4 regions of the Pseudoalteromonas sp. 2CM39R genome follow, and region 3 is predicted to be linked to each of the others. Evidence: riboswitches for the same ligand, from Rfam matches in the RefSeq annotation. Region 3 holds a riboswitch; each other region holds the start of a gene.
The links. Region 3 has a riboswitch for lysine ahead of lysC (lysine-sensitive aspartokinase 3). Riboswitches for the same ligand answer to the same signal wherever they lie in the genome.
Positions count from the first base shown of each region.

Region 1: it holds a riboswitch for lysine, as region 3 does, so the genes downstream of both, lysC (lysine-sensitive aspartokinase 3) here and lysC (lysine-sensitive aspartokinase 3) in region 3, are expected to answer to the same signal.
Region 2: it holds a riboswitch for lysine, as region 3 does, so the genes downstream of both, dapA (4-hydroxy-tetrahydrodipicolinate synthase) here and lysC (lysine-sensitive aspartokinase 3) in region 3, are expected to answer to the same signal.
Region 4: it holds a riboswitch for lysine, as region 3 does, so the genes downstream of both, dapA (4-hydroxy-tetrahydrodipicolinate synthase) here and lysC (lysine-sensitive aspartokinase 3) in region 3, are expected to answer to the same signal.

Region 1 covers NZ_JALNTM010000002.1:560,986-565,883, reverse strand. Annotated here, with positions in the region: gene MTF66_RS06665 (hypothetical protein) at 1-802, opposite strand, end outside; gene nhaD (sodium:proton antiporter NhaD) at 951-2,201, shown strand; lysine riboswitch at 2,290-2,462, shown strand; gene lysC (lysine-sensitive aspartokinase 3) at 2,544-3,923, shown strand; gene MTF66_RS06650 (4'-phosphopantetheinyl transferase superfamily protein) at 3,900-4,637, opposite strand; gene MTF66_RS06645 (sodium-dependent transporter) at 4,786-4,898, shown strand, end outside.
Region 2 covers NZ_JALNTM010000020.1:104,656-109,553, forward strand. Annotated here, with positions in the region: gene MTF66_RS30800 (OmpA family protein) at 1-113, opposite strand, end outside; gene MTF66_RS30805 (YdiU family protein) at 580-1,992, opposite strand; gene MTF66_RS30810 (DNA-3-methyladenine glycosylase I) at 2,001-2,696, opposite strand; lysine riboswitch at 2,880-3,076, shown strand; gene dapA (4-hydroxy-tetrahydrodipicolinate synthase) at 3,214-4,098, shown strand; gene MTF66_RS30820 (2,3,4,5-tetrahydropyridine-2,6-dicarboxylate N-succinyltransferase) at 4,113-4,853, shown strand; gene MTF66_RS30825 (PLP-dependent decarboxylase) at 4,853-4,898, shown strand, end outside.
Region 3 covers NZ_JALNTM010000014.1:112,073-116,970, reverse strand. Annotated here, with positions in the region: gene nhaD (sodium:proton antiporter NhaD) at 48-1,295, shown strand; lysine riboswitch at 1,394-1,566, shown strand; gene lysC (lysine-sensitive aspartokinase 3) at 1,642-3,033, shown strand; gene MTF66_RS26565 (4'-phosphopantetheinyl transferase superfamily protein) at 3,007-3,765, opposite strand; gene MTF66_RS26560 (sodium-dependent transporter) at 3,932-4,898, shown strand, end outside.
Region 4 covers NZ_JALNTM010000022.1:48,986-53,883, forward strand. Annotated here, with positions in the region: gene MTF66_RS31585 (OmpA family protein) at 1-88, opposite strand, end outside; gene MTF66_RS31590 (YdiU family protein) at 411-1,820, opposite strand; gene MTF66_RS31595 (DNA-3-methyladenine glycosylase I) at 1,829-2,527, opposite strand; lysine riboswitch at 2,715-2,894, shown strand; gene dapA (4-hydroxy-tetrahydrodipicolinate synthase) at 3,022-3,906, shown strand; gene MTF66_RS31605 (2,3,4,5-tetrahydropyridine-2,6-dicarboxylate N-succinyltransferase) at 3,922-4,662, shown strand; gene MTF66_RS31610 (PLP-dependent decarboxylase) at 4,662-4,898, shown strand, end outside.

The DNA of each region.
Region 1 (4,898 bases), on a different contig from region 3:
TAGCCGCTTGACGCGTAATTAGGTTGTTGCGTCGTAATTCTTCACGCAGTGGCATCAACATATCGGCGCTTTTACGTAAACTTTCACGGCCAACTAAATGCATTTCTAAAATACGGGTACGTAATTGTTCAAGCATGCGCTTGTCTTGATATGACTTACCAAGGCGGTCAATTTGCTCTATTTGCGCGCTAATTTGCGCTTCGATGGTATTAAAGCAAGCGTGGAAGTCACCACGAATATCCACCATTTCAAGCATAGGCTCGATGTATTCATCGAACGCTTCAATTACAGCTTGATAGCGTTTTTGCAGTGATTGCACCGCGTTATCAGCTTTCGCTTGCTCAACAATATTTAAAATCGCGTTTTCGTTGTGGGCAAACAATTTCATTATTTTGCGTACCCGATCATCCATAATGCGGCTGAAGCGGCGAAGCTCGTCGTAATCTTCAATTTCACCGGCTTTAGCAAGGCGATTACCAAGGCGAGCTAAGTCATCAACAAGCACACTAATTTCTTGGGCAAGACCTAAGTGTTCTTCTTGTAGCAAGAAAGTCGCAAAATCGGCGATCGCACGGTTGATTTCTAACTGCGATGATTTTGCCAGTGGAATGATAATATCTTGATTCAATAAACGATTTGTTTCTTTATAAATGCGTTCATTTGACCATGAAGGTTGTTTTTGTTTTATCGCATTTTGTACGTCTTTCAAGCTGAAATCAGCCATCTTAAAACGTTTAAATAGCAGTTCTAACACCCCCCAATGTTCAGTAAGGGTATTTAATAACTTTTTAGCTGGGATCATAAGGCTCCAGTAAATTCAGACTTTGGTGTTAGCGATTAGTATTAAATTATGTAATTGAGAATAGTTTTATGCTTTCTATGCTGCTAGAATCCGCGCCGAAACACTCGACTTACAATTTTTACATTATTATAAAGGTTGTTCAAACACCATGGTAACCCCACTTATCCTAACCCTGATAGCGGTGGCATTTTTGCTTATCGTTATAGAGGATATTATCCATGTAAACAAGGCCAAAACGACGCTTTTTTTTGGCACTTTATGCTGGATTATCTTATTTATCTCTCCTATTCATGGGCAAAGCCCAGAAACCATACAACATCAACTGGATCACAACATATTAGAAATCGCGACTTTGTGGCTGTTCTTAATGGCTGCGATGACCTTTGTAGCGTATTTAAACTCTAAAGGCTTTATCCAGAATATTGTTCATAAAATTATGCCAAATCAAATCAGTGAACGAAAGCTGATGTTTCTGATTGGTGGCTTTGCGTTTTTATTTTCATCAATATCAGACAACATAACTGCAACTTTAATCTCGCTTGCGGTGGTGATGTCACTGAAATTAGATCCTAAAAAATTAATAAAATATGCGACCTTAATTGTATTTAGTGTTAACTCGGGTGGGGTGTCGTTGATCACAGGTGATGTTACAACCCTGATGATTTTCTTAGACGAAAAAGTCACTATTGCTAATCTACTATTATTAATTGCGCCTGCACTGACAAGTGTTGCTCTGCTCGCGGCGATGTTGTCGGTGGGTATGTCGGGTAATGTTGTGTTTGAAAAACAAGCAGCCCGTCGTATCGAAAAAACAGATATTACCATTGCGGTTATCTTCTTCTCGACGATTGTTGCCACGTTAACTTTGAGTGTGCTTTATAGTGTGCCGCCGTTATTAACTTTTTTATTTGGTTTATCTCTGATGTTTTTGGTTGCGCAATTCTTAATGCGCAAAAAAGACGTTAACAAAAAAATCATCGATTATATTCGTGAAATTGAATACGACACCTTATTGTTCTTCGTTGGTGTGTTATTGCTGGTTGGCGCATTAAAAGAAGTTGGTATGCTTGCTAAATTTACTCACTTATATGAGTTGATGGCGCCGGAATATGCCAACTACTTGATGGGGCTATTATCAGCGGCGGTAGATAACGTACCTCTAACTGCAGCACTTTTAAAAGCTGATATTGTGATGAGCCCTCAGCAATGGCTGTCGTTTACTTACGCAACTGGGGTAGGTGGCTCAATGCTTATAATCGGCTCTGCGGCAGGTATTATCGCCATGAGTAAGGTAAAAGCACTGACCTTTATGAGCTATCTTAAAATGTCGGTTTATTTACTAATTGCTTATACCGTTGGTTATTACGGTTCGCACTTAGCGGGCAGTTTAATTTCATAAAACAACTTGACAGCTAGACGTCTAAACGTTAACTTTCGAAGCCTGCTTTTAACAGCAGGCTTTGTTATTTTAACCAGGTGTTAACTTAACATTCAGAAGAGGTGCGATACTTAGGTAATTAATGTGAGGTGACGAACGCCGATGACCATTAATGAGGGAAGTACTCGCCGAGAAAATTAACCGGACGTCACGGTTATTTTTCGGTTTATGGGGCTGAATCCTCAAAACTGTCACCAAACTAGGTGGAGAGCTTCTGGCATGGACTACTCTTTATTTTCAAAGCACCCCCTTGCCGAGTTCTTCTTGAATTACTGTGGATAGTTTTCCACAAAAGGAGACGACATGAATACCCAATTAGCCGCCAACACAAAATCAGATTACGTTGTTGCAAAATTTGGTGGCACCAGTGTAGCTAACTTTGATGCTATGAGCCGCTGTGCAGAAATCATTTGTGCTGATAATCAAGTACGTATTGTTGCTGTGAGTGCCAGTGCAGGCGTGACCAATCATTTAGTTGCATTGTGTAAAGCTGATTTGAGTGCGGCTGAACGTGGCGAGCACATTACTGGCGTTGTCGCCATTCAAGAAGCTATATTAGCTGAACTGTCACTGGATGCTGATTTAGCACATGGCTTTAATGAAACGCTTAAGGCTTTTCAAAAGCTAGCATCAGACGGGGCTAAGTCAGTAGCAGATCAAGATGAACTACTGAGCTTTGGCGAGCGTTTGTCATCGTATTTATTTACTCAAGTATTACGCGGTCAAGGTCTTGATGCGGTGCGTTTTGATGTACGTAAAGTGCTAAAAACAGATAGCCAATTTGCTAAAGCTACCCCAAATGTTGCAGCAACCGCTGCGGCTGCTAAAGAGCATTTAGTGCCGCTACTTGATGACCATGTTGTGGTAACTCAAGGTTTTATTGGTAGCAATGAGCACAATCAAACGACCACTTTAGGTCGTGGTGGTTCAGATTACAGTGCTGCATTACTCGCTGAAGCAATTAACGCAAAAAGCGTGCATATTTGGACCGATGTTGTGGGTATTTTCAGTACTGATCCGCGTTTATGCGCTAAAGCAAGCCCAATTGCACGCTTAAGCTTTGATGAAGCGGCCGAAATGGCAACGTTTGGTGCAAAAGTACTGCACCCTGCAACCATTTTACCTGCAAGCCGTAGCCATATTAGTGTGTTTGTTGGTTCAAGCCGTGAGCCGCAGTTAGGTGGTACATGGATTGAAAAAGAAAAATCTCAGCAACCAGGTATTCGTGCCGTAACACAGCGTAAAAATCAAATTCTGTTAACGGTTAAAAGCCCAGAAATGCTCCTAGCGAGTGGTTTCTTAGCCCGTGTATTCACCATTTTAAGTGAGTTTAATATTTCGGTTGATTTGGTTACTACCTCCGAGATCAGTGTTGCAATCACTTTAGATAACGCACCAAATGCATCACGCCCTGAGCTTGATCAAGCATGTTTAGATAAGCTTTCTGAGTTTTGTCATGTGTCGGTTGAGAATAACCTAACGCTGGTGGCTTTAATTGGTTCTGAAATTCAATTACGTCAGCAAGAAATGAACTTAATGCAGGTATTAAGCGATTTTAATATTCGTTTAATTTGCCACGGTGCAAGTAAACATAACCTGTGCTTCTTAGTTGAGCAAAGCGAGTCAGATGAAGTCGTGCAGGCTATTCACAGCCGATTATTAGAAAGCCAAGTCGCGGCGTAAGTCATTAAAGTTAATAAAAGAGCACTGCCAGTCAGTGCTTTTTTGTGCCACAACACTTATATCAAACCCTTCAACAGAGTTACTACTCGCGCTGAAATTATGTTTGCTCAATTCTTCAAATACATTAGGAGCAAGTAGTTTCGCAATCGGCTGGGCGCTTGCTTTGGCAAGCGCCTCTTTTAATGTCCAAATTCTAAAAAAGCACTGTGCCTGTTCATCGGATGCATCAAAACGGCTAATTAAGTCAACTTCATCTTGATGATAAAAGTGCTTTGCGAGTTTGATAAAAGGGCGAGGCTTACTGCTTTGTTCAATATCAAAACCAAATCGCTGCTGTTCAGGGTTAAGGGCTGCGCCAATTAAACCATTTGAATGTGATAAACAGGCCCACACAGGTTCTCTGCGTTTTGTATGTAATTTGAGCTTACTGTCTTTGTCATCAAACTGGCTCGATATTTCATTGAGGGCTAAATCATCATGAGGGTAAGCATGTTGATACAAATACTTTAACGTTAGGCGAGTCGCTAAGTACTCTTGCTTGGCGCTAGGAACTTTGCGTTTTTCAAGCACACTTAATTCAAACTCACTGAGTAATTTATCAACGGGTAAACTTGCAACATCAATACGTGCTGCATCCATCAGCATAATTTTTTTGGCCGTTGTTTGGCTTTGCTGCTCGATGATAAGAGTGTTCGAAAAGTAGTGACTGCTCATGGTTTAACGCTTACACGAAGGCTCGTATTTAGTTTTGTTTATTTTTACAGCAGATGCACATTTATAGGCACGAACAAACGCAAATAGTTTACGCAGTTGACTGTAATTATGGTTTAATGAGGAAAAATAATAACAGATTTGTAGATGTATGGCACAAGTTCGTGACGGCTTTCAAAGTCGATTAGGTTTCGTTTTAGCAGCTTCTGGTGCGGCGGTAGGTTTAGGTAATATTTGGGGCTTTCCAACACAAGCGGCAAACCA
Region 2 (4,898 bases), on a different contig from region 3:
TTATCATAGTAGTCGCCAAATGCGCCGATGTAGAAACCTTGCTTTTCGGCAGCGAAGCTTGAAGCACTAGTTGCAGCAAGTGCTAAAGCAATAGTAAGTGATTTTAATTTCATTGTTTCCTTCCCATTTTCACAATTAAAATTGTAGCTAAGTCAAACCAGCTCAATCAGTTTAAACAGAGTAGTCGACTAATAGTTAATCAAAACTTAACGAACTCGGTACAGAACAAAAATCTTGCCGAGTAATTTCAGTCAATTACCCAAATAATAGGTTATCTAAATAACTTTGCGTAACAATGCCTTTAGATCGCTTTGTTATGATTAGGTGAAAGTCGATTCAGCCTAATCTACTGACTTCAAAACCGATAAAAGTCCATTCCCAATTACATTATTATATTGGTTATTTTTAAATCAACAAGTTGAAAGCAACTTTATTTGTAAATTTTCGTTAAAAAGCAAAACTTTAGTGCTATTTTATTGATATAAATCATAACACTGGCAGCTAACTTGCTCAATCAACGAACACTCAGATTTAAAAAAATGAGCATTTACAATTGTTATCAACCATAAAGATTAACCCTTAAGTACCACAAAAAGTTTGGTAATTACAATCACCTTCCTTCGGAGGTTGATACCATGCCGCAAATTCTTCCTCATACTCATATGGTTTTTGAATAACTTTTAAAAACTCATTGATTGATGAACTAGATCCTGCCTTTTCATACTCAGCCAAGATCATTTCAATATTATGATTACGGGGAATGACTGCAGGATTAACAGCTCGCATTGTGCTGTAACTTTCAGCTGATGTTCTGAGCCTCCATTTTGAAACCCATTCTTTTAAATTAGAATCTATAACAAAGTCTTTCACTAAAGATTCAGTAAGTGCATTGAAAGTGTTGGTGTAGTCAAGTTGGTGTTGCTTCATTAACCCCAGTAACTCTGAAACTAAAGCATGATCGCCTTCTTGCTGACCAGCTAAGCCTAATTTCTGCAGCCACATAACATTAAATGCATCATTAAATTTAGCAGCAAAACCATTCACAACCGGTGAGAGTTGCTCAACGGCAGCATCTTGATCAGCAAATAAAGGGATTAAGCTTTCAGCTAAACGCGCAATATTCCAATTGGCAATGTTCGGCTGATTACCAAATGCATAGCGCCCTTGATGGTCAATCGAACTAAACACCGTGTCTAAGTCAAACTGATTCATCATCGCGCAGGGGCCATAGTCAATGGTTTCACCACTAATCAAGGTATTATCTGTATTCATAACGCCATGTATAAAGCCAATTCGCATCCAGCTGATAACGAGCTCTATTTGCTTATCTAACACGGCGGTTAAAAATTCAATATAACGCTGCTCACCATTACTGCTGATGTCAGGAAAGTGGCAATCAACTGCGTAATCAACGAGCTTTTCTAGCCCTTCTATATCACCTTGTGTAGCTAAGTATTGAAATGAGCCAACACGGATATGACTTTTAGCTAAACGAGTGACAACTGCACCCGGGCGAGGTGGCTGGCGATATACCGTTTCGCCAGTTGTAACTACAGCTAAACAACGCGTAGTCGCGATACCAAGCGCATGAAGTGCCTCACTCATGATGTACTCACGTACAGCCGGACCAATTGCACAGCGACCATCACCACCACGAGAGAATACAGTTGCTCCTGCGCCTTTTAGCTGTAAGTCCCACAGGGTGCCATTTTGATCTGCAATAGCACCAAGCAAATGCGCTCTGCCATCACCAAGGCGCGGTGAAAAATGACCAAATTGATGACCTGAGTAACCAAGTGCAACCGGTGCAACATCTTTATCTATTGTTGAACCAGATAGAAATTTAGCTAAAAATTCGCTGTCGTGGTTAATCGCAAAATTATCAGCGAGCTTGTCATTGAATAGCAGTAATTGCGGCTTAGCAACGGCGCTAGGCATATCTTTAATAGCAAGCAGCTCACTAATATCTGTGTATCGGGTTTGCAGTTTCATAACTGTCCTTAAGGTGTTGCAACACCTACGCGATTATCGCCTACACCATAGGCCACTAGTTGGCTTAATGCCTGCAAGCTGTAACCGCTTTGCTGTTGTAATTCATTGAAAAAATCTTGTGCTGCTTGTAATGACTTTTTAGTTTGTAAGCCGCCATCAATCAACTCATGGGCACGCAAGTAGGCTTCTACATCGCGAGAAAGCAAAAAGGTATCTTTACCAAGCGCTCGCAAAGCGTACGGGCCAGTATTTCCCCCTAAACGCGCACCATGCTTTTTAAGATAGGCCCACAAACCAATAATATTGTCAGTTGGCCAATCTGCAATAAATTGGCTAAAACTGCCATGTTTCTCGGCAACTTCGTGGATCATGTACGCATTTTCTGGGATCGTTTGTACTTTTTTAAAATTACGAACAATTCGCTCATCACTGGCTTTTTGCTCAAGCATATCTGGCGGCATCATCAACAATTTTTCTACGCTAAAATCCCAAAACACATCACGAAAACCAGCCCATTTATTATTGATAACAGACCAATAAAAACCGCTTTGAAAGACTTTACGCGTGAACTCTTCTAACCATAAATCGTCATGCATTTTGGCAATATCAGTATCATCGAGCGGGTTTGATAACAATGCATGCAGCATTTCTTCGCTGCCTTTTCGAGATACGGCTCGCTGATAAATATCGTTAAATTTTTCCATCATTTTTCCAATTTATTTGGTTAACGCTAAGTGTACGTAAAAACACGCTTATACGTAACCATGTTGCAAAATCGGTCACTAAAAAACAAATCCTTCGCCTTGACACCTAGATGGCTAAAATGCTTTAATCGCCGCCAATACCCTATTTAACTATGTTGGCTTTAACCTTTAAAGCGAGCATAAAGGGCTGGAAGAGGTGCGTTATTCAGGTAGCGTATGGGAAGAGCACAGACTCTGTTGATCATACGTAAGGGGAATTAACGCCGAGAAGTAACACCGTTTGTGAGGTGCTTATTTCGGGCGACTGGGCTGAATCCCAGCGACTGTCACCAACAATAGCAAAGCGCTATTGATTAGTTTGGTGGAGAGCTTCTGGTCTTAGTATAATGAGGCCGTCGCGTCTTTATTATTTTAAGCCCATTCGCTCTTCGAATTATACCTTGTTCGAACGACGACATGCGGCTCCATTCAAATGTTCCCGCATAAACTCTTCGAATACCTTATAAGTTCGTGAGAGATGATCAACAATTTTGATTTAAACGACTATCCATTATGGACAGCGCTTGTCACGCCATTTTCTGAATCTGGCGAGGTCGATTACACGACCCTTGAACAACTGGTTGCGGAGCAGCAAGATGCAAATAACGGCATTTTACTGCTTGGCAGTACCGGTGAAGGACTGGCGCTTTCACTCAAAGAGCAACAAGCCATTGTTGAGCATGTTTGCCAATTAGCACCGACTGTACCACTTATGGTTGCTGTGGGTGGCATGAACCTCAAACAACAAGTTGCTTGGGTTGAATACTGCAACCAACTACCTATTCATGGCTACCTGTTAGGTTCACCTCTGTATGCAAAACCTGGGGTTGTTGGCCAAACACATTGGTTTGAAAGCCTACTAGACGCAAGTAACCACCCTTGTATGTTGTATAACGTACCAGGACGCAGCGCAGTTGAGATTTCACCGCAGGTGATCAAAAACCTTGCTGAACACAAAAATCTTTGGGCTTTAAAAGAAGCCAGTGGCGACATTAGCAAATTTGAAGGCTTTAGAACGGCATCACCTACACTTGCCATATTTAGTGGCGATGATGCTCTTATGCCGTATTTTGCTCAAGCAGGAGCAAAAGGTTTAGTTTCGGTTGCCGCGAATGCTTGGCCGAGTCAAACCCATGAGTTTGTTAAACGCAGTTTAAGTGGTCAATACCCAAATCTATTCACCGATTGGTCGCAAGCAATCCAAAGTTTATTCGCTGTGGCAAACCCAATCCCCGTAAAAGTACTGATGCACCTGCAAGGTAAAATAAATACCCCGCATTTACGTCCACCGCTTACGCATTTAGAGCTTGAGCAAACAGACAGCATCACCCACGCAAACAACACAATTTTATCTTGGAACTAAAAACAGGTTTTATCATGAGCTGGTTAGAATTATTAAACAACTTAGAATCAGGCGCAGTTCGCGCAGCAACACAAGACGAGAACGGCAACTGGCACGCCAATGTTGAAGTTAAACAAGGCATTTTAGAAGCCTTTAAAAATGGCACAAATACCGAGTTCCCAGGTGGATTTGTTGATAAGCACAACTTAGCACCACAAGGCTTTGCAGCAGATGCTGGCGTGCGTATGGTACCTGGTGGTAGCAGTGTTCGCCGTGGCGCACATGTTGCCAAAGGCACGATTATCATGCCACCAGCGTATGTAAATATTGGCGCGTTCATCGACGAAGGCACTATGGTCGACAGCCACGCATTAGTGGGTTCATGCGCACAAGTGGGTAAAAATGTTCACCTCAGTGCAGCAGTACAATTAGGTGGTGTACTAGAGCCAATTGGTGCTAGCCCTGTGGTTATTGAAGACGACGCATTCATCGGCGCAGGCTGCGTTATTGTTGAAGGTGTGGTTGTGAAAAAAGGTGCTGTACTTGCGCCAGGTGTTCGTTTATCTGCAACTATTCCTGTCTACGATTGCGTTAACGAACGCCAGCTAGACAAAGGTGAAGCCATCCCAGAAAACGCGATTGTGATCCCAGGCTCTCGCCCTGCTTCAAATGCATGGGCTCGCGAGCAAGGTCTAAGCATGTCTTGTGCATTGATCGTGAAATACCGTGATGAACAAAGCGATGCATCATTACTGTTAGAAGAGGTTTTACGTTAATGAGCTTTTTGAGCACGCCCATCAAGCAAGCGGTTGAACAAGTTT
Region 3 (4,898 bases):
TTTACATGGTTTCAATTTTTACTTAAACCCGAAGGTTGTTTAATATCATGGTTTCCTCGATTATCCTGACGCTGATAGCGATTGCATTCTTGCTTATCGTTATTGAGGATGTGATTCACGTAAACAAAGCCAAAACGACATTATTTTTTGGTACACTTTGTTGGATTATCTCCTTTATTTTTCCTCTTAATGGGCAAAGCCCTGAAACGATTCAAACCCTCCTTGACCACAATATTTTAGAAATTGCTTCCTTATGGCTGTTTTTAATGGCCGCAATGACCTTTGTTGCCTATTTAAACTCCAAAGGACTCATCGAAAATGTTGTGAACCGGATAATGCCAACCAGCATTAGTGAACGAAAGCTAATGTTTTTGGTAGGGTGTTTTGCATTTGTATTTTCATCTATCTCCGACAACGTAACAGCTACACTGATCTCCTTGGCTGTTATAATGTCATTAAAGCTTGAAGCCAAAAAACTAGTTAAGTACGCCACCTTAATTGTATTTGCAGTGAACTCAGGGGGTGTATCACTTATCACAGGTGATGTAACCACACTTATGATTTTCCTTGATGGTAAAGTAACAATTAGCAATTTATTACTGTTAATTGTGCCTGCATTATTAAGCGTATTATTACTGGCTACTTTATTATCAATTGGTATGAACAAGCAGTTAGAGTTTAAAAAGACTAAATTTAAACGCATTGAAAAAACCGACATTACTATCGCTGTTATTTTCTTCACTACCGTTATTTCTACCCTTACTTTAAGTGTTTTATATAGTGTGCCGCCGTTACTTACCTTTTTACTCGGCCTGTCTATTATGTTTTTAGTCGCACAATTTTTAATGCGCAAAAAAGATATCAATAAAGATATGATCGACTTTATACGTGACATAGAGTACGACACCTTACTGTTTTTCGTAGGTGTGTTATTACTTGTTGGCGCATTAAAAGAAGTGGGCGTGCTAAGCCAATTTACAAACCTGTATACAGTGATGGCGCCAGAGTACGCTAACTACTTAATGGGTATTTTATCGGCCGGTGTTGATAACGTGCCACTAACGGCTGCGTTACTAAAAGCCGACATTGTAATGAGTCAACAGCATTGGTTGTCGTTTACGTATGCAACCGGTGTGGGTGGTTCAATGCTGATCATTGGTTCGGCGGCTGGTATTATTGCTATGAGTAAGGTTAAAGAACTTACTTTTGCAAGTTACCTTCGTTTGTCGTTGTATTTGTTAGTGTGTTACACCTTTGGTTATGCTGGCTCTTACTTTATGGGTAGTTTTATTTGATTTTATAATAAAACGACTTGACAGCTACACGTCTAAACGATAACTTTCAAAGCCGCACTCTTAGTGCGGTTTTGTTTTATTAGCCACAGGTTAATAATACATTCAGAAGAGGTGCGATACTTAGGTACTTAATGTGAGGCAACGACAGCCTGCGACCATTAAGGAGGGAAGTACTCGCCGAGGAAAATAATGGGTCGTTACCATTGTTTTTCGGTTTATGGGGCTGAATCCTCAAAACTGTCACCAATTTAGGTGGAGAGCTTCTGGCAGTAGATTTTTCTTATCTTTATTTCCTGCCAAGTTCTTCTTGTTTTATTGCGGTTTGGATGCCGCGAAAGGAGACGAAATGACTACCCAATCAGTGCCACAAAGTTCACAGTGCACAAAATCAGATTACATTGTTGCCAAATTTGGCGGCACTAGCGTTGCTAACTTTGAGGCGATGAGCCGTTGTAGCGAAATCATTGTAAACGATAACAGCGTTCGAATTGTTGCAGTGAGCGCCAGCGCCGGTGTAACTAATCACTTGGTGGCACTTTGTAAAGCCGATATTGATGCCGCTGAACGTCAACAGCATGTTGACGGTGTACTTGCTATTCAGCAGGCAATTTTAACTGATCTGACCCTAGATGATGATTTAGCGCTTGGTTTTAATAACACTCTCGATGAATTTCAAACACTAGCACATCAAATACTGACAACAGAGCAACAACACGATGAGCTACTTAGCTTTGGCGAGCGTTTATCGTCGTATTTATTTACTCAAGTATTGCGCTTAAAGGGCTTAAATTCGCAGCGTTTTGATGTTCGCCAGGTGCTTAAAACCGATAGCCAATTTGGTAAAGCCACGCCTAATGTAGCCGCCACAGCGCTTGCAGCTAAAGAGCATTTAATTCCTTTACTAGAGAACAATGTAATTGTTACTCAGGGCTTTATTGGCAGCGATGAAAACAATGTAACCACCACACTAGGTCGCGGTGGCTCTGATTACAGTGCCGCCTTGTTAGCTGAAGCAATTAACGCTAAGAGTGTGCATATTTGGACCGACGTAGTGGGTATTTTTAGCACCGATCCTCGTTTGTGTGCTAAAGCCACACCTATTGCGCGTTTAAGCTTTGATGAAGCGGCAGAAATGGCCACTTTTGGCGCTAAAGTGCTGCATCCGGCTACAATTTTGCCAGCCAGTCGTAGCCATATAAATGTGTTTGTTGGCTCAAGCACAGAGCCAGAGCGTGGTGGCACCTGGATTGAACGTGAAAAATCGCAGCTACCTGGTATTCGTGCGGTCACGCAACGTAAAAACCAAATATTATTAACCCTTAAAAGCCCAGAAATGCTGTTAGCGAGTGGTTTTTTAGCTCGTATTTTTACTATTTTAAGTGAATGTAATATTTCGGTAGACCTGGTTACTACCTCTGAAATTAGTGTAGCTATTACCCTTGATGATGCGCCTAATGCATCACGCCCAGAGCTAGATCAAGAGTGCTTAGATAAACTTGCTGAGTTTTGCCATGTATCGGTTGAGAACAATTTAACCCTAGTAGCACTTATTGGGTCTGAAATTGTATTGCGTCAGCACGAAATGAATTTAATGCAGGTGTTGAGCGAATTTAACATTCGTCTTATTTGTCATGGTGCGAGTAAACACAACCTGTGCTTTTTAGTTGAGCAAAGTGAGTCTGATGCTGTGGTTCAAGCTATTCATAGCCGACTACTTGAAGGCGAGCTTGCTGCTTAACGCTTTCAATGAGATAAATAAGCACCGCCAGTCGGTGCTTTTTTTTGCCACAACGCTTATATCAAACTGCTCGTTTACATCATTTGTTAATGTGGTGCTGGTTGCACTTAGTTGCCTGTTGCCAAGCTCACAAAATACATTAGGGCTTAATAGCTGGGCAATAGGGCGGCTGGTTGCTTTTGCTAATGCCTCTTTTAATGTCCAAAGTCTGAAAAATGTCGCCGCTTTAGCAGCTGTGCACGGTTGCTTAGTTATAAGTGCCACTTCTGCAGCATCATAAAAGTGCTTTGCGAGTTTTTCAAATGGTCGTTTTAAACTGATTTTTTCAATATCAAAACCAAATAGCGAATTATTAATATTTAGGGCCACGCCTACCAAACCATGAGAGTGTGACACACAGCAACTATAAACCTGGTTGTTATTTATATTTAGCTCAAGCTTACTGGTTTGTTGATTAAATTCAGAGCTGATTTTATCAAGCGTTATATTACTGCTGCTAGGTAATACACTTTTGACTAAATATTTTAGTAACAGCCGCGTTGCTACATATTCTTGCTTTGCTTGGGGCGTTTTACGACGCGCGATGACACTTAATTCAAACGGGCTTAAAAACTGTGTAAGTGTTAGCTCATCAACCTGCAATTGGCTGGCATCAAATAATAAAATGGTGTGGTTATTATTCTCAGCAAGCGGTGTTTGTAATAACTGATTTTCGAAGTAAGCTGAACTCATTATTGCTCGTTAAAAGTGAATACCGATTACATAGTTATCGTCATAAGCTGGATAGTTTGTGAGCGGTTGTTTGCTGTTATGCGCGCTAAGTACATTTTTATTACTCAGTCGCCCTTAAATATGGTTTAATTCACATTCGATAAAATAATAACAGATTTGTAGGTGTATGACACAAGTGCGTGATGGTTTTCAAAGTCGACTTGGTTTTGTATTGGCAGCAGCCGGTGCTGCGGTAGGTTTAGGCAATATATGGGGTTTTCCTACACAGGCTGCTAACCATGGTGGCGGCGCATTTTTATTGGTGTACTTTATTGTTATTTTTTTGCTAGCGCTTCCCGCGTTATACACCGAGCTGTATTTAGGCTACAAAGCCCAAGCTAATCCGGTTAAAGCCTTAGGCCAAGCATGGCAAGACCATGCGCCTAAAGTAGGCGCTGCTGCAGGTTATATAGGCTTAGCTGGCGCAATTGTCATGTTAAGCTTTTATTCAATAGTGGCAGGTTGGATGCTTTCTTACGCCATAGAGCCTATAACCACCTTTTTAGGCTTGCAGAGCTTAAGTGAGTTTTTACATAGCGACTCTATGCTACGTAATTTTATATTTACGCCACTGATGCTTATTTTAACCGCCAGTATTATTTTAAAGGGGGTTAAATCAGGAATTGAAACCTGGTCGCGCCGTTTAATGCCATTATTACTTGTTTTACTCGTTGGCCTAATTGCTTACATTGCTACCTTAGAGGGTGCCAGCCAAGGGTTTGCGGCCTATTTAGTGCCTGACTTTAGTAAAATACTCGACCCCGATTTAATTATTGCTGCAATGGGACAAGCGTTTTTCTCATTATCACTGGGTGTGGGCTGTATGATGATTTATGGCTCTTATTTAAAGCCCGGTGCTAACTTACCAAAATTGACTGCAAGTGTTGCGTTACTCGACACCAGCGTGGCATTTTTAGCTGGACTATTAATTATACCGGCTATATATGTGGCGCAGTTCAATGGCGTTGAAGTATTTAGCAACGGCAAGCTAATTGGTGAAGGGCAGCTTATTTTTGCCATATTACCTGAGTTATTTGGCACCATGGGTGAAATTGGTTTATTGGTTGGCTTACTATTTTTTGTATTGATGTCGA
Region 4 (4,898 bases), on a different contig from region 3:
CAATGTAAAAACCTTCTTGTTCGGCAGCAAAAGTAGATGCGCTAGTTGCAGCTAACGCTATGGCAATTGTAAGTGATTTTAATTTCATTGTTTTCTTCCCATTTTAACAACTAAAAATGTAGCTAAGCATTGCTAGCTCTTCTAACTTACCTATACAGTAACTGAGCCTTTGTTAATCAATACTTAACGCAAATATATTTTTTCAATATCTTAGGATAATAAAACTAGCCCATAAAAAATGTTACTGAACAAAGACTAGCTCAAAAAGCAAACAATCGCTTTAAACCCCATACGATCACTAGCCTTTATGGATGTTATGGTATCATTCGTTCATAGTTTGCTCTATGAATGAACATCGCAGGGGTAAAAAATGACCTTTTATATTCATTTTAAAATGCAATAAACCATACTTAAGTACCGCAAAAAGTACGATAATTCTTATCATCTTCGGGCGGCGTTTGAAACTCAGTGGCCTGCGCATGACTAGTGTAAGGGCTCGACATCACTTTGCTAAAACGACTGAGTAGCTCACTATCCCCATGCGTAGTGTACTGAGTAATAATATCTTCAATAATATGATTACGGGGAATCACGCTCGGATTAGCTTGTCGCATCACCTGATAACTGTGCTCATTAGTTCGTGTTTGCCATTGCTGTGCCCAAGAGGTAAGTGCTGATGGTATTTCAGCTTGCCCATTTAACGACTCAGTGAGTGCATTAAAAGTATTGGTATAATCAAGCTGGTGTTCTTTTAATAGCCCTAGTAACTCTCCCACCAGCTCATTATCTTTATCATCAGCTATTGTTAGCCCTAACTTTTGTGCCCACATAGCGCTAAATTGCTGATTAAATTGGGTCGAAAAGTCTGCAATGATAGGTGTCAGCATTGCTACGGCTTGCTCATCGTCGTCACTTATTAGTGCCATTAGACTCTCTGCTAAGCGAGCACAGTTCCAACTCGCCATGTTTGGCTGATTACCAAATGCGTAACGCCCTTGCTTATCAATAGAGCTAAACACGGTATCAAAATCAAACTGGTTCATCATGGCACATGGACCGTAATCTATGGTTTCACCACTAATTAAGGTGTTGTCGGTATTCATTACCCCATGAATAAACCCCACCCTCATCCAACTTACGACTAAGTTAACTTGATTGGTTATCACTGCGGCTAGAAAATCCAAGTATCGCTGGGCGCCAGAGCTGTTAATTTCAGGGTAATGTCTTTGAATGGCTAAATCGGCTAAGTTTTTTAGACTGGTCAAATCGCCTTGGGTAGCTAAATATTGAAACGAGCCAACTCGAATATGACTACTCGCTAGTCGCGTTACAATAGCGCCAGGTTGAGGCGGGTTACGATAAACAGTTTCACCACTACCAACCACGGCTAAACAACGCGTAGTAGGAATGCCAAGCGCATGCATTGCTTCGCTCATTACGTACTCACGAATAGCAGGTCCTAATGCACAGCGCCCATCTCCACCACGCGAGAATGGCGTAGCGCCAGCGCCTTTTAATTGCAAATCCCAAAGCTGGTTTTTATCATCACTGATCGCGCCAAGTAAATGCGCTCGGCCGTCTCCTAAGCGTGGAGAAAAATGACCAAACTGATGACCCGAATACCCTAATGCAACTGCAGAAACTGCTTGAGGTTCATTTCCACTGAATATATTTGCTCGAGAATCTGCATCCACTTGTATATTAAATTGCTCAGCTAAGGGCTCATTCCATAACAATAACTGTGGCGCTATCACCTTGGCTGGATGATCGCTAATAGCAAACCCCTCACCAATATCGGTATACCTTGGCACTAATTTCATGTTTAATCCTATTGTTTTTGGCTGATACCTACGCGATTGTCGCCTACACCATAAGCGACAATTAAGCTTAGCTCTTGCATGCTTAAGCCGCTTTGCTGCTGCAGTTCATTAAAGAATGCCTGCGCCGCACTTAGTGACTTTTTAGTTTGTAATCCACCATCTATAATTTTATGTGCACGCAAATAGCTTTCTACATCTCTTGAAAGTAAAAAAGTATCTTTTCCTAAGGCGCGCAGTGCATAAGGGCCGGTATTACCACCAAGCCTTGCACCATGCTTTTTTAAATATGCCCACAAGCCAATAATATCCTCACTTGGCCAGTTAGCAATAAACTGACTAAAGCTGCCGTGTTGCTCTGCAACTTCGTGGATCATATACGCATTATCAGTAATGGTTTTTACTTTTTTATAATTGCGCACAATCCGTTCGTCACTGGCTTTTTGTTCTAACATGTCTGGTGGCATCATCAATAATTTTTCAACACTGAAATCCCAGAAAACCTCTCTAAATCCGGCCCACTTACTGTTGATCACCGACCAATAAAAACCACTTTGAAAAACTTTCCGAGTAAATTCTTCTAGCCAATCATCATCACTTAATGTGACGAGTTGCTTTGTTGATAAAGGTTTTTCGAGTAACAATTTAAGCATTTTTTCAGAGCCCTTTCGCTCCACTGCACGCTTATAAATATCGCTAAATTTTTCCATCTGCTTAATACCTTACTTCGACCATGAAACTAGTTTACGAGAAAAGCAGCCAATACGTAACCGTTGCTATTATCGATGAACTATTCTGTATTTAGTCACTTGACACCTAGACGGCTAAAGTGGTTTAATCGCCACACTTACCCTATTACATTGTATTTGCTAATTGATTTTTCAATAGCAAATGCAAAGGGCTGGAAGAGGTGCGTTATTCAGGTAGCGTATGTTAGGAGCGCAAACTCCATTGAGCATACGTGAGGGGAATTAACGCCGAGAGGTAACACTTTTTTGTGAAAGATTACTTCGGGCGACTAGGTTGAATCCTAGCGACTGTCACCAATAACATATTTGGTGGAGAGCTTCTGGTCTTAGTATAATAAGGCCGTGCGCCCTATTATTTAAGCCCATTCGCTCTTCGAATTATAAATACATTCAAAGAGTCAGGCACCCTATATACCCGCCAATAACTCGACGAATGCCCTATAAGTTCGTGAGAGATGATCAACAACTTCAATATTAACAATTTCCATTTATGGACTGCGCTGATCACCCCATTTGATCAAAATGGCCTAGTTGATTACGCAACCTTAGACACCTTGGTGGCCGAACAAGAAGCCGCTAACAACGGCATTTTATTACTTGGTAGCACTGGCGAAGGGTTAGCCCTGACCCTAAAAGAGCAGCAAGCCATCGTAGAGCATGTTTGCCAATTACAGCCGAGCGTCCCGCTTATGGTCGCAGTCGGTGGTAGTAACTTAAAGCAGCAGCTTGAATGGGTTAACTACTGCAACCAACTGCCTATTCATGGTTTTTTACTTGGCTCGCCTTTGTACGCCAAACCCGGTGCAGTGGGGCAAACCCATTGGTTTGAAAGCCTGCTCAATGCCAGTTCTCATCCTTGTATGCTTTATAACGTACCAGGACGTAGTGCGGTTAGCATTCCCATTGCAACCATTGAAAACCTCAAACAACATAAAAATTTATGGGCACTCAAAGAAGCCAGTGGCTGTATTTCTCAATTTGAAGCCTATCGACAAGCAGCGCCTGAATTAGCCATTTTTAGTGGTGACGATGCCCTCATGCCGTATTTTGCCCAAGCAGGTGCAAAAGGTTTAGTGTCGGTTGCAGCCAATGCATGGCCAGTGCAAACCCATGAGTTTGTAAAGCGCAGTTTAAGCGGCCAACACCCTAATCTTTTTGTCCAGTGGTCTAGCGCTATCAATAGCTTATTTTCAGTAGCAAACCCTATCCCAGTCAAAGTGTTAATGCATTTACAAGGGCGTATTAGCAGTCCGCATTTACGTCCACCTTTAACACACCTTGAGCTGACATACACAGATGACATTTCATCGGCAAACAACACCATTTTATCTTGGCATTAAATACAGGTTTTTATAATGAGCTGGTTAGAACTATTAAATAATTTAGAAACGGGCGCAGTTCGCGCAGCAACACAAGACGAAAACGGCCAATGGCACGCTAACGTAGAAGTAAAGCAAGGCATTTTAGAGGCATTTAAAAACGGCACTAACATGGAGTTTCCTGGTGGCTTTGTAGATAAACATAATCTAGCGCCGCAATGCTTTGAAGCCACAGCAGGCGTTCGCATGGTGCCAGGTGGTTCAAGTGTGCGCCGTGGTGCACATGTTGCCAAAGGCACTATTATTATGCCACCTGCGTATGTAAATATTGGCGCCTTTATTGACGAGGGGACTATGGTAGATAGCCACGCATTGGTTGGCTCATGTGCGCAAGTGGGTAAAAATGTTCATTTGAGCGCCGCGGTACAATTAGGCGGGGTACTTGAGCCCATTGGCGCAAGCCCTGTGGTCATAGAAGACGATGCATTCATTGGTGCAGGCTGTGTGATTGTTGAAGGCGTGGTAGTTAAAAAAGGCGCGGTACTAGCCCCAGGTGTTCGCTTATCTGCAACCATCCCTGTTTATGACTGCGTTAATGAGCGTCAGCTTGATAAAGGCGAAGCAATCCCTGAATACGCGATTGTGATCCCAGGCTCTCGCCCTGCGTCAAACGACTGGGCGCGTGCTCAAGGCTTGAGTATGTCGTGTGCCTTAATTGTTAAATACCGGGACGAGCAAAGTGACGCGTCATTATTGCTTGAAGAGGTTTTACGTTAATGACCTTTTTGAGCACGCCCGTTAAAAGCGCTATTGATGAGCTTTCGAGTAAACTCGATACTCCATTTTTTGTCTACGACCTCGACTCACTAGATGCGCACCTTGCGCACTTAGTGGCGCAAACCGAAGTAAAGCTTTGGTATGCGGTTAAAGCCAATCCCCTATCTAAAGTGATACAAAGTTTAGATAACGCTGGTTTTAACTTTGATGTTGCAAGTAAAGGCGAGCTTGAGCAA